DNA from 3 places in the Streptosporangium sp. H16 genome. Region 3 is predicted to be linked to each of the others. Evidence: riboswitches for the same ligand, from Rfam matches in the RefSeq annotation. Region 3 holds a riboswitch; each other region holds the start of a gene.
What was found. Region 3 has a riboswitch for cyclic di-AMP ahead of ACTOQ2_RS04220 (hypothetical protein). Riboswitches for the same ligand answer to the same signal wherever they lie in the genome.
Positions count from the first base shown of each region.

Region 1: linked by a shared signal. The riboswitch ahead of ACTOQ2_RS25830 (CHAP domain-containing protein) and the one ahead of ACTOQ2_RS04220 (hypothetical protein) in region 3 are both predicted to bind cyclic di-AMP.
Region 2: linked by a shared signal. The riboswitch ahead of ACTOQ2_RS41095 (PLP-dependent cysteine synthase family protein) and the one ahead of ACTOQ2_RS04220 (hypothetical protein) in region 3 are both predicted to bind cyclic di-AMP.

Region 1 is NZ_JBPXMD010000016.1:131,486-135,744, forward strand. It holds gene ACTOQ2_RS25825 (ABC transporter substrate-binding protein) at 1-1,317, opposite strand, end outside; gene ACTOQ2_RS25830 (CHAP domain-containing protein) at 2,006-2,701, opposite strand; cyclic di-AMP (ydaO/yuaA leader) riboswitch at 2,720-2,858, opposite strand; gene ACTOQ2_RS25835 (hypothetical protein) at 3,704-4,259, shown strand, end outside.
Region 2 is NZ_JBPXMD010000054.1:9,689-13,947, reverse strand. It holds gene ACTOQ2_RS41100 (hypothetical protein) at 1,450-1,662, shown strand; cyclic di-AMP (ydaO/yuaA leader) riboswitch at 1,859-2,011, shown strand; gene ACTOQ2_RS41095 (PLP-dependent cysteine synthase family protein) at 2,255-3,361, shown strand; gene ACTOQ2_RS41090 (MDR family MFS transporter) at 3,304-4,259, shown strand, end outside.
Region 3 is NZ_JBPXMD010000002.1:264,741-268,999, forward strand. It holds gene ACTOQ2_RS04205 (hypothetical protein) at 1-736, shown strand, start outside; gene ACTOQ2_RS04210 (roadblock/LC7 domain-containing protein) at 807-1,193, shown strand; gene ACTOQ2_RS04215 (hypothetical protein) at 1,206-1,577, shown strand; gene ACTOQ2_RS04220 (hypothetical protein) at 1,695-2,522, opposite strand; cyclic di-AMP (ydaO/yuaA leader) riboswitch at 2,790-2,941, opposite strand; gene ACTOQ2_RS04225 (DUF4253 domain-containing protein) at 3,318-4,181, opposite strand.

The DNA.
Region 1 (4,259 bases), on a different contig from region 3:
GGTCCAGGCCTGGTCGTAGGGGACCGAGCCCTGGTCCATGCCCTCGAGCACCTTCTCCACCGCAGTCTTGACCTGGGCGTGCTTCTCACCGAGGAAGACGGGCAGCAGGTCCTTGACCGAGGCGCCGAAGATCTGGCCGGTCGGCGCGTCGTTGAAGAACGGGTTCTTCAGGTCGGCGACCGCCGGGTCCTGCTGCGCGGGGAGGGAGCTCGGGAAGGCCGCGGCCTCCTGGAAGGCCATGATGTGGCCCTCCTTGCCGGTGAGGTAGTTCAGGACCTCGGCGGCCTCCTTGGGGTGCTTGCTCTGCTTGGGGATCGCCAGGTAGGAGCCGCCCCAGTTGCCCGCGCCGCCGGGTACGGACGCGACGTCCCACTTGCCCTTGTTGCCCTCACCGGCCGCACCGGAGACCACGCCGAGCATCCAGGCCGGGCAGCCCATGGTCGCGAAGGCGCCCTTCTTGATCGCGGCGTTCCACGGCGGGCTGAACGAGGCGAGCTTGGCGGTCAGGCCCGCCTCGCTGAAGCTCTTCACCGTGTCGAAGGAGGTCTTGATGGCCGGGTTGGTCTCGACGATGAGCTGGTTGTTCTTGTCGAAGTAGGCGACGTTGCCGTTCTTCGGCGCCTCCTGCGACAGGATCACGTTGTAGAGCGTGTTCGGGCCGTCAATGAACTTGGGATCGGTCTTGCCGGGGTTGGCCGCCTTGAACTTCTCACCGATCGCCTTGAAGGCGTTCCAGTCCGGCCAGAGCTTGCCGACCTCCTCGCGGTCGGTGGGCAGGCCCGCCTTCTCGAACAGGTCCTTGCGGTAGCACATGGTCATGCCGCCGATGTCGGTGCCCAGGGCGAAGAGCTTGTTGTCGGCGTTGATGCCGTTGTCCCACTTCGCCGCGGGGAAGTCGGCCTTGCGGCTGTCCAGCCCGTGCTCGGCCAGGTCGGTGAAGAACTGCGGGCGGGCCTTCATGAGGCCCATCGCGCCCTCGTCCAGGGCGATGATGTCAGCCGCGCCGCTGCCCGCCTGCAGGCGCTGGAGCAGCTGCGGGAGGTAGACGTCCTCGAACCGGTCGGTCAGGTTCTGGTATTTGACCTGGATGTTCGGGTGCGCCGCGTTCCACGTCTCCACGGCCTTGTCGTAGCCGAAGTTCTCGCCGCCGCCGAAGGTGTGCACGGTGATGGTCACCGGCTCGGCCGGAGCGGCGGCGGAACCGGTGCCCGCGGCGGGCGCGGACGGCTCGCTGGAACTGCACGAAGTGATGGCCAGGGCGGTGGCCGCCATGACCGCGACGGCGGCCAGCTTGCCGTGCCGCTTGTTGTTCAACATTACGGACCCCTCTCAGGTGGTCGCCCGAATCATTGGGAGGCGACATCGCGGGCCGGTCCCCGACAAACGCGGTCCTCGCGACGAGGTCGTTCCTCAATGTGCTTTGGGAGCGCTCCCACGAAGAGTGGACGATGGGCAACCAGGACGTCAATATGCCGAAACTCAACCGTTACATCCGGTCGTTTTAGGCAGGACTATCGGCATCAGACATGCACAAACATCTCATCAAGGTGATTGGGAGCGCTCCCATCTCACGGGCATACAGTCGGGGCATTTCGTGTGCGTGCGGGGCGGGGGGCGTCGCGGGCGTCCCCGGCGGCGGCGGTGGAAGGTTGTCAAGGGAGTGTCAGGGCGGGCGCGGGCGAGGCCGCGGGAGCAGGTGCCGCCACCACCGGGGCGGGCGTGGGGGAGGGGTTCGAGAAGGCGACCACCGGGCCGGGCGGGGGAGAGGGGCGCCGTGACGAGCGTCCCCGGGGCGGGGCGGGCGCTGTGACGAGCGTCGCCGGGGCGGGGCGGGCGCTGTGACGAGCGTCGCCGGGGTGGGGCGGGGGAGGACGCGGAACGCTCCCGGGGGCGGCGCTCGAACGAGCGCCGCCCCCGGGAGCGGGTGGACCGGGCGGCCGCTCACCGGCGGGGGCCGGTACGCCCGCGCCGCCGGGGGCGGCGGGCGCGGGCGGCGGGCGCGGGGTCAGTCGGAGTAGACGGGGTATCCGTAACCGACGACCTGGGAGACCGGCCGGACGCGCTGTTCGACGTCGCCGTTGCCGGTGTTGCCCTCGATCGTGGTGATCGTGCCGTCTCCGTTGTCCTTCTTCACGAAGCCGACGTGGTCGATGCCGCCGATGCTCTTGCCGCCGGCCCAGTCGAAATAGACGACGGCGCCGGGGGTGGGGATGGTGCCCCAGTGCCCGTTGTCCTTGAACCACTTGGCGTGGGCTACGGTGTAGGCGTCCCAGCCCATCGTGGGGCGGATGCCGGCCATCTCGCCGACCCAGGAGACGAACATCGCGCACCAGGGGGCGTTGGCGTAGTCGTACACGGTGTTGCCGCCGTCGCGGGCGAGGGTCTCCTTGGCGCGAGGGCTCGACATGTACCAGGAGTGGAACTTGGTCCCGCCGCCCTGGGAGTTCTCGCGGACGCCGATCTGCTTGGAGGCGATGTCCAGGACCTTCGCCGCGGAGACCTTGGGAAGCCTCTCGGCCACGATCTGGAGCGGGGTCTTGGCGGCCTTGGAATCCTGGGCCTTGGTGTCGACGGGGGGTGCGTTCACGACGCCGTGGCCGTCGGCCAGGGCGACGCCGGTGGTGCCGGTGGCCAGGGCGACACAGGCGCCCAGGACGGCGCATGCCGCGCGGGGGGTGGAGATGAGGCGATGCTTAGCCATACGGGGGTTCGACTCCTTGCTTCGCTTCCATTCCGCCTACCGGGTTAGCTGACGGGTTCGGGCTGGGAAGTGCCCTACGGCGCACGAGTGCGCTGATTCACCCCAGGAACGTGGTTCCCCGGTTCCGCAGACCTCGCGGATTCGGCGGCCGTGCTCACCGACGGCGGAAGGTCTCCGCCAGGTGGGACACGGTCGGGCAATGTGACGGCAATGCACAGACCTGGATAGATCTAGGCAATTGCCATGAATAGGACGAAGGTACGCCAGACGGACAGACGATTACAAGTAGGACATATTGCCCAGACTTGGGAATACGTCCGAATCGGGTCGGTGTCGCGGGGTGCCGCCCGGCCCGGGAGGCGGGGTGAGGCCGTGCCGGCCGCGCCTCCTCCCGGCGGGTGGGGGAACGCCCCGCCGAGGCCGGGATCCCCTGTCCCCGCGGCGATCCCGGTTTCCCGGACCCGCCTGCGAGCCGCCGGCCGGGGGGTGCTATGGCGCGCGGGTGAACCTCCTGGTCCGAGGTGTTGTGCCTTCATGTTTTCGAATATGGGTTCGATAGTAAAAAGTATTCGGATGGTAGGGGTTCTCCCATGGAAGGTCAGGAGAGGGCGCTCGGGATCCGGCGGTCCGCGACCCGCGCCTGGCGGGGTTTCCGCAGCTCAGGGCGATGGGGGAGGGGTGGGATCAGGCCGTCGGCGGGCCTGGCCGCCCGAAGGGTAAAGAAACGCGCGCTCGGGGGGGCCCGACGCCCGCGAAGGTAAAGGAGAGAGGTAAAGGAAGACGCTTTCCAGGCGGCCTTGTCATCCGCGGAGGTAAAGGCGCGCGGGACAAGGGCGCGCGGGACAAGGGCGCGCGGGACAAGGGCGCGTCAGGGCGAACAGCGGGCCGGTCGGCTTGGAACGGCCGTAGGCGGAGAACCCGCCGCACCGGCGGTCGAGCGTGGTCGGCTGTTCACCCGCAGTTCCCGGGCGCTTAAGGCCACCGGGTTAGGTTGTGGCAGTCGTGAACGGGTCATCGCCCGGCGTGGAGGACGGCCGAGACCACGCGCGGGAACAGGGTTCGGCCGTTGCCTGGGTGGAGTCCCCGCTGCAGATGCTCTGCGCGGTGGAGGCCCACCACGCCGGGCTGCTCGGTGCCCGCAGCCATCTCGTGCCCAGGGCGAAACTCCGCCCGCTGGCCGTGACGGGTCGCGAGCTGGGCCGTCTCACCCTGCCCAGAGGGCTGGAGCTCACCGCGGCCAGGCCGGACATGCCCCGGCCGCGCCGGGGCGAGACCTGGGTGGTGGGCGACGCCTTCTCCGGCAAGGTCCAGTTCCGCTGGCTCACCGCGCTCCCGGGCCGGATCGTGATCGTCGACGACGGGCTCGCCACCATCCGGCTCCTGGAACTGCTCACCGGCAGGATGGGAACGCCCCTGCTGAGGGCCAGGGGGAAGGCCGGAAGGCTCAGGACCGTCCTCGGCACGGCGGCCGGGCTCAGGCTGCGCGCCGCCGCCCGCTCGGGGCGGCTGTCGATCTTCACCGCGCTGCCCGTGCCCCCCGACCTGGCGAAGGCCGTAC
Region 2 (4,259 bases), on a different contig from region 3:
AGAAGAAGCACTGAGGTGAGTACGGCCAGGCAGACGGAGCTCGGATCAAGAGGCAAAGGAGTGTCATCACGCCCTGCGAGCAGTTGCCTGGCTTGGGGCATCAAGGGGGGATGGGGCTCTGCGTATGCTTTCAGCACCCCATGATCAGCGGCAGAGGCGTGCCCGGGAGGGGCAGGCATGCCGCCGTGCCTTTGCCAGTGGTCCAGGTGTCCCAGGGTGTGCATCCCGGCGACGCCCAGAACCAGAGCGATCAGAAGAAGCCGGTACGACACCCGCACCGTGAACTGGCGGGCTGAACCGTCCATCGTCCTCCTTCGCTCTCGCGGTCTGACCTTCCCAGCTGTTCTACGATTTACCATCGTAGGCCAGTCGGCGTAGACTTATGGGCCGGAAACCCTCGCGGAAGCGAACACCGACGAGGCGTGCGCCGCAAACTCCTCAGCCTGTCCAGCGAGCGCATTGCCAATCGCTCGCAGGCATTGTGGCCGGCAAGTGAACGACGGGGGCGCCGTGAAGGCGCGTCGCGCGACCAGGTTCGCAGGGTAGGGCAGTACTCGGCCGTCGGGTCAAAGCCGACTAATCGCTACACAAGCTCATACTATCCAACATAGTAAACACTGGCGGACAGGTCTCCCTCCGCTGACCGCCAACGCTGCTCCCGGCCCCGGGCGGCGGCGGATCCTCGCCCTGCGGCCACGCTCCTCTGAGTCACTTACTCAAAGGAGAACGAGAATGCACACAGAGTGATGTACGGTTCGCTCTGTGACCGCGTGCGCCCGCTCATCCGCCTCTCGGCTTCCTGGAACGCCAGGACTGTGGATCGGCATGCTCGCGGCACTCATCGTCTTCCACGTGATCCTTTGTACAGCTGGGTCGCATATCCGCGTTGAGGACTCCTCGCCTCACTCCGCCGGGGCGGCCTCGTCTCATGGAAACCCAGGGTCAGGCCACCACGAACATCCGGTGACGTGTGACGCTCCCACCATGCTGACGGCTTCCGATCACCGCGGCGCGGCGTCCTTCCCCCCTTTTCTGGTGGTGTTGAAGCCGGGCGTATCCGATGAAGCCGTACCAGAGCATCTGCGACGAGTGCGTGGCTTCGACTCTCGGCTCTCGCTGCGCTCTGGAACGAGTCTTCTTGCCCTGCTCTGTGAATCGCGGGTATAAGAGCGGCTTCCTGGTGCGTTCGCCTTCGGCGCACTTGACCAACGTTTTCGTTCTGCGTCCTCGCCCGGAGGCGCCATTTCGCTTCGCCTGAGAATGGCCGAGGCAGAGGCGCTCGTCCACCTAAGTCGCTGTCTTCGGTGAAACGGCGGTCGCCAGGCTGGAGAACGCGGAGCCTGCGCCTCGCTCGGGCTGGGTCACGATCGCCATCAACGCCGCGGATCCCTGCAGGTCACACCCCCGCAAGGGCAGGACCACGATTGCATACTATGTATTGTAGTAGGAGTGGTCGAGGAGGTGAATGATCAACTCGTGCGCGGCAGGGTTGGAAGTCAACGCGTTGCCTCGTTTCTCTCATGCGCATACATCCACCCGAACAGCAGGCTCCTCCTCAAGGAGGCCAGGGGAGACGCCAGGGCCGACGAGGTAGCGGAAGGCGCGCATACCCCACAGCGCGACATCGAGTGCAAAACTCGCCACCTCTACTACTACTCATAGCAAATAAGTTAAAAATTGTGGAAAAAAGGTCCCGCCGCGCGGGGAATCTCATTGAACGTTCCTGGGTGTGGTGTGCGTGGTTTTATCCGAACCGCCTACCTCCGGGGAACTCAAGACATACGCCTGACATGCGGTGGGTGATGCCGCCATAGTGCCGAGAGCGCGTCTCACCTGCGTAGATTCCCTTCCCGTGCGGCGATCGTAGCCGCCGAGTCTGCGATCTTCACGGAGTCGGGGCCCCAGTCTCTCTGGGGTGAATCGGCGCGCCCGCCCCCACGCGGCGCCCCGTAGGGCACTTCCACACCCGACCCCGCCCGCTAACCAGCTAGGCGCCTGGAAGTAAGGAGAACTCCCCGCATAACCACATACCGCTTCCCCCTGACGGGGGAGTTGCCAGGCGGTCATTCCTGCTCCAGCCGGGCCGCCGCCCGCGCCGTGATCTTCGATTTCATCGGAATCGGCACAACCTGTACGGGCTGCGCGGCAGCCCCGGCCACCACGGTCTCGCCAACTCCGAGGCCGCCACCCTGTGGCCTGGCCATCACACCGGCGGTGTCCGCCGAAGCGAAGCAAGCTCATCAGAGGAATGCAGATGGAGAACACTCGTGTGAAGACCCGGGCCTCGACGGCGAGCGTTGCGGGAACCCCCTCTCCGGCAAGCCTTGTCGGCGACACGCCGGTGCTGTGGGTGCCTGAGCTGTGGACCGGTGAAGAAGAACGTGGCTTCTGGGCGAAGCTGGAAGGCTGCAACCCGGGCGGTATCAAGGACCGCCCGGCGTTGCACATGATCGAGCAGGCGCGCCTGCGCGGAGAGTTGCAACCGGGGCGGGCGATCATCGAGTCGACCAGCGGGACGCTCGGGCTCGGCCTGGCGCTGGCGGGCATCGTCCACCACCATCCGGTGATCCTGGTGAGCGACCCCGGCCTGGAACCGTTGATGCACCGGCTGCTGCGCGCCTACGGAGCCCATGTCGAGACGGTTGGCGCCCCCCACCCCACCGGGGGGTGGCAGGAGGCGCGGCGCCGGCGCGTCGGCGAACTCCTGGCCGAACACCCCGGCGGGTACTGCCCCGACCAGTACAGCAACCCCGACAACGTCTCGGCCTACCAAGGCCTCGCCCAGGAACTGGCCGACCGGCTCGACCGGCTCGACATCCTGGTGTGCAGCGTGGGCACCGGCGGCCACAGCGCCGGCGTGTTCGGCGCGCTGCGCGAGCTCCGGCCTTCCGTACGCCTGGTGGGGGTCGACACGGTCGGTTCCACGATCTTCGGTCAGCCCGCTCGCGCGCGGCTCATGCGTGGTCTGGGCAGCAGCATCCATCCGCGCAACGTCGCGTACAGGGCTTTCAGCGAGGTGCACTGGGTGGCGCCCGGCGAGGCCGTGTGGGCCTGTCGCCGGCTCGCGGCGGGCAGATACGCGTCCGGAGGATGGAGCGTGGGCGCCGTCGCGCTCGTGGCCTCCTGGCTGGCGCGTTCCGAGCCCGCGGGCACGCAGATCGCTGCGGTCTTTCCCGACGGCCCCGAACGCTACTTCGACACCGTCTACAACGACGCCTACTGCGCCGAGCACGGTCTGCTCGAGGTCAAGCCGGAGCCTGAGCCCGACGAGATCGCTCATCCGCGCGAAGCCGAGGTGGTGCGATGGACGCGCTGCGCTACCGTGGTGGACCCGGTGAAAGACGCGGAAGAGCGCACATGAGAACCACCCTCGCCCAGGTGCGATCGTTCAACCGGCCGATCCGGCTTCTCCTGGTCAACCAGCTCACCATCAACGTCGGCTTCTACATGCTCATGCCGTACCTCGCCCTGTATCTGTCCGACGACCTCGGGCTGGCGGTCTGGCTGGTCGGCCTCATCCTGGGCGTACGCAACCTCAGCCAGCAAGGCATGTTCCTGCTGGGCGGCAGCCTGGCCGACCGGATCGGCTACAAGCCGATGATCATGGCTGGGCTGATCCTTCGAAGCGTCGGGTTCGCGCTGCTCGGCCTGGTCGAGTCGCTGCCGGCACTGATCGTCGCCGCCGCGCTCACCGGCTTCGCCGGCGCGCTGTTCAACCCTGCGGCCCGCGCCTACCTGGCTCAGGAGGCGGGTGAGCGCAAAGTCGAGGCGTTCGCGGTCTTCAACGTCTTCTACCAGACGGGCATCCTGGCCGGGCCGGTGATCGGCCTGCTGCTCAACGGTGTCGCCTTCCGTCTCATCTGCTTGGTCGCGGCCGGACTGTTCACCGTTTTGGCCGTCGTGCAGGTGCGGGCCCTGCCGGCGCGGTCCGGTGGCAGGGCGGGCGCTGAGGCGAGTCTGCTGCAGGACTGGCGCCAGGTGATCGGCAATCGCGCCTTCCTGCTGTTCTCGCTGGCCATGGTCGGCTCCTACGTGCTCAACTTTCAGATCTATCTGGGCCTGCCCATTGAGATCCGCCGGATGACCGGTGGTGAGGCCGGGGTCACGCTGATGTTCGTGCTCTCTGGCGGGCTGGCCATCCTCGGGCAGGTTCGCATCACCGCCTGGGCCAAAGCGCGATGGACATCCGGGCAGGCGATGGCCCGGGGCCTGTGGCTGATGGGTGCCTCGTTCGTCCCGCTGGCGCTCGGCACCACACT
Region 3 (4,259 bases):
GGGCGCCTGCCGCGGGATATCCGCCCACGCCGTACGGCAGGTCAGGCAGGCCGCCAGCCGCCGGCCACCTGACGCGCGGGCCCCCCAGCCGTCGGGGGGCGAGCAGCTGGTCGCGCGGGGCCTGCTCACCAGGGGGGAACTGGAGTTCTGCGTGCTGAGCGCGGTGCTCGACGCCGCGTACTTCCTGCTGCAGGCCACCGGGCACCGGCCCAGGTTCCGGCGGGGAGAGCGGCACTGGCTCGGACCGCAGTGGTACTTCGACGCGACCGGCCTGCTCCGGGAGTGCGAGCGAAGGAAGGCGCAGTTGGAACAGACCTGGCCGTCCGCGGAGCTGGACACGCTCCCGGTCGTCCCGCTCGGGCGCATCGGCGCCCAGCGGGTGGTGCTGAGCTCGCTCCAGTGGGAGGTGCTCGTCGGCGCCGACTCCACGGCGACCCCCGCCGACCTGGCGCGCAAGCTGGGCCGTCCCGCGTACTCGGTGCTGCTCGCCGTACGGCAGCTCGCCTCGTCCGGGCTGCTCCGCCTCCCGGAGCCCGCTCCGGCAGAGACTCCCGGGACTCCCGGGACTCCCGAGGCACCGGCACCGCTGCCCAGGCGGACGAGGGGTGCCACGGAGATCCCGGCGGCCGGCACGGGTTCTCCGGAGACGTCGGACTGGCTCCCCAGGGCGAACGGGGACCCGGCCGACGTCAGCCTGCTCATCCGGCTCAGGAACGCATTGGAGGCCATGACTTGAGCGACTTGAGCGACTTGAGCCCGGTCACATGCCGATAAGGCTGCGGACGCTGAAGCTGATCGGAAGGAGGATGCCGGTGGAACTGCGTGAGGAGATACGGCGCGAGATGGCGGCGCTGCGAGAACGCGTACCCGACGTGAACGGGAGCATCGCGTGCAGCGTCGACGGTCTGACGATAGCGAGCGATCTGGACAGGGACACCGAGCAGACCGGGGCGCTCTCCTCCGCGGTGCTGGCTCTCAGCCGCCGGATGACGAGCATGGCCGGCAAGGGCACCTTCGAGGAGACGTTGATCTCCGGCACCAACGGCTACGCGGCGTTCTACGCCGCCGGACCCAAGATCGTCCTCACAGTCCTGGCGCGCCCGGGGACCAACCTCGGGCTGCTCCGGCTGGAGGGCCGCAAGACGGCGGCCAGACTGGCCGCCGCCGGCTCGCGCACATCGATACCCCAGTGATCGGAGACAGCAATGGGCAACATGGACATCTCGCTCAAGGAGATGATGGCGATCGACGGTGCCGTCGGCGCGGTCGTCGTCGACTACAACAGCGGGATGGCGCTGGGCGCGCTCGGCGGGTCCAAGGACCTCGACCTCCAGATCGCGGCCGCGGGTAACACCGAGGTCGTCAAGGCCAAGATGCGGACCATGGAGTCGCTCGGCCTCAAGGACGGCATCGAGGACATCCTCATCACGCTCGGCACGCAGTACCACGTGATCCGCCCGATCTCGGGCCGGAGTGGCAAAGGGCTGTTCCTCTACCTGGCTCTCGACCGGAACCGGGCCAACCTCGCGCTCGCGCGGCACACCCTGCGCGGCATCGAGGAGAAGCTCGAGGTCTGATCCTCCGGTGCGGTCCGTGCCCCGGGAGGCACGGACCGCACCGGAGTCCTTTCTGCGTCTTTTCTGAGCGTTCCCGGAGGACTCCGGCGGGGGTCTCCGGAGGGCGGCGGCGCCGGCTCAGCCCTTCCCCGCGCCGATCTCGGCGGCGCGGGCACCGGCGACGGCCACGCCGGCCGGGGCGTGCCAGGAGGCGGGCTCGACCATGACCTTGGGCTTGCCGGCCCACGGCCGCGCCGCGGCGCTCACCAGCTGGGTCTGCACGCCTATCCCCAGTTCCTGGGCCTTGGCGAAGACGACCGTCGGGGGCTTGGCCGGGCTGGTGTCCCTGCGGCTCCAGGCACCGGTGGAGAACGCGACGGGGTGGTTCTTTATCCCCGTACCGTTACCCCACTTGGTGACCACGTACTGGATGTCGATGTGGCCCATCCCGCCGTTGCCGTCCACGCCGAGCGTGCCGGCGTTGAACGTTCCACCGGTCAGGTCGGCGAAGGTCTTGGCGTCGATGTCGATCATAATGCCCTGGTTCGAGGGGGAACCGGGGCCGCGGTCGCCGACGAAGAACTTGGCCTTCTTGCCCTTGTAGATGATGTAGCCCTCGGTGAGCAGGGGCCAGCTCGGGCTGGCGATCATGCCCTTCTGCATCGGCCGGCCGCTGGCGGGCAGACCCGTGTCACCGGCCCGGCCGGAGGAGTCGTCCCAGAAGTAGGAGGCCGTGGTCGCGCCCTGGAGGAGGACGGACTCGGCGCTGGCCTTCGCCACCCCGACCTCGGGGTCGGCGGTGGCGGCGAAACAGGTGGAGGCGGGCAGCGCCACCGCGACACCGGTGGCGGCGAGGACGCTCGCGCCGACCAGGGCGGCGGCTGCGAGGCGGCTTCCGCGGGGCTTGTTCTTCTGCCAGGTGAACTTGCTCAGGCCGTTCTTGTGCAAACCAAAGAAGGGGCGCATGGAGAAAAGGCTCTTTCGCGAGGGAACGGGGCAGCCACGTGCGACACACCGAAGGGGTGCACGGGCGGGGACGCGCTCGTCGGAAAAGGGGGCGTAGCCGGAATCTCGGGCAATCGCTACGCGGAGCACGATCTGGAAGGTGCCGCGATCAGGCGCGGCGAGAAGGTCCGGGGGGAACGGGGGATGTCGGCGGAAGGGGGGAAAAGTTCAGGTGGTCGGCACGGACAAGGGCTGCACCGACGTGGTAACGCGGTGATCCATGAGGGGATCTCCTCTCCATCTCGTCTACCGGGTTAGCTGACGGGTTCGGGCGGTGGAGTTGCCCTACCGCCGCGTGGTCGCGGCGGATTCACCCCGGAAAAGTGGTTCCCCGGCTCCGGGGCCCCTGTGGGGCCCTCGGGATTCGACGTCGGCCGGCCGCTCCCTCTTGTGAAGGGCAGGTCGCCTACCGATGACTGTGGACACTACCCACCCAAACCGGACAAAGCAAAGCAAACACCATGAAAACCCCAGAAGATCTACCTACAAGCTTCAAGGAAGCCTCATCGATCGCCCCGCCAGGCCAACACCTGTCCTACCAGCACGGATGTCTCCCCCATCTCGGTGTCCAGCCCCGGAACCCCGTTCCTGTCCCCGTTCCAGGCCCCGCGTCCGGAGATCCACGGAAGATCCACGCGGGAGAACGCGCGCCCCGTGAGCCCTCCCCCGGCCCGCCGGTTCCTTTGCGCAAAGGTTCGCTCAAGGGGAGCCCGCCTCGCGGGTCGTCCCCGGCCGATCGGTCCCGCCCGGCCCCGCTCAGTCCCACCAGAACGACCAGGCGTTCCTGCCCTTGATCTGCTCGGCGTAGTCGATGAGGTTCCCCGCCCCCTGGATGATGCTGTCGGGGCAGAACGTCCAGTGCTCCGCGGCGACGTGCAGGGCGTGCTCGGAGGTGGTCGGGGGCGCGGCGACGCTGAGGTCGAGGGTGTTGAAACCCATCCCGACCACCCGCACCCCGAACCTGTCCTCCCAGCTGCGCACGACGGCCGCGAGCGGGACCATCCACTCGTTGTGGTTCAGGGCGCCCTGCCAGCCCATGACGGCGAGGGCGTCGGCCCCGCGCTCGACCGCGACGAGCCCGAGCGGGGTCCTGCGCTCGGCCACCAGCCCGGCGTACCAGTCGGCGACCACGCCGGGGTCGGCGGCGAGCCTGCCCGGGGGGGCCGGGCCGGGACACTCGGGTCCGAAGGGCTCGAGCAGTTCGAGCTGGTCGAGGTTGGCCTTGGCGATCCAGTCGGACCACACCTCGGCCATGAACGCGGCGGCGTGGTAATTGTCGATCTGACCGGCCGTGTCCGGGGCGATCTGGCCGGCCGACCAGGGCTGGACGGAGTCCTCCAGCAGCACCGGCCACAGGCCCGACCGCTCGTGCTGGGCCCTCAGCCGCGCCCAGTACTCGCCGGAGACCGCCACCTCGCTGAGCCAGAACGCCGGACGGCGACGGACGGCGAGCTGGGCGTAACCGGGGTCGGGCCACACCACGTCCCCCGGCGGCAGCTCCACCGAGAGCCTCCTGCCCCTGCCCCCGCCGGTTCCGTCGCCGCCCTCGCTCCCGTCGGCTCCGTCGGCGAACAGCTGGCCCAGAACTGGCGGAAGTCGCTCACTCTCACAATCGCTCATCTCTACCGATCCGATCCTGACCACGGACCAATTTTGGCCTGTCAACCATCCCGAGGGACAGTTCTGCCCTGGTCCAGG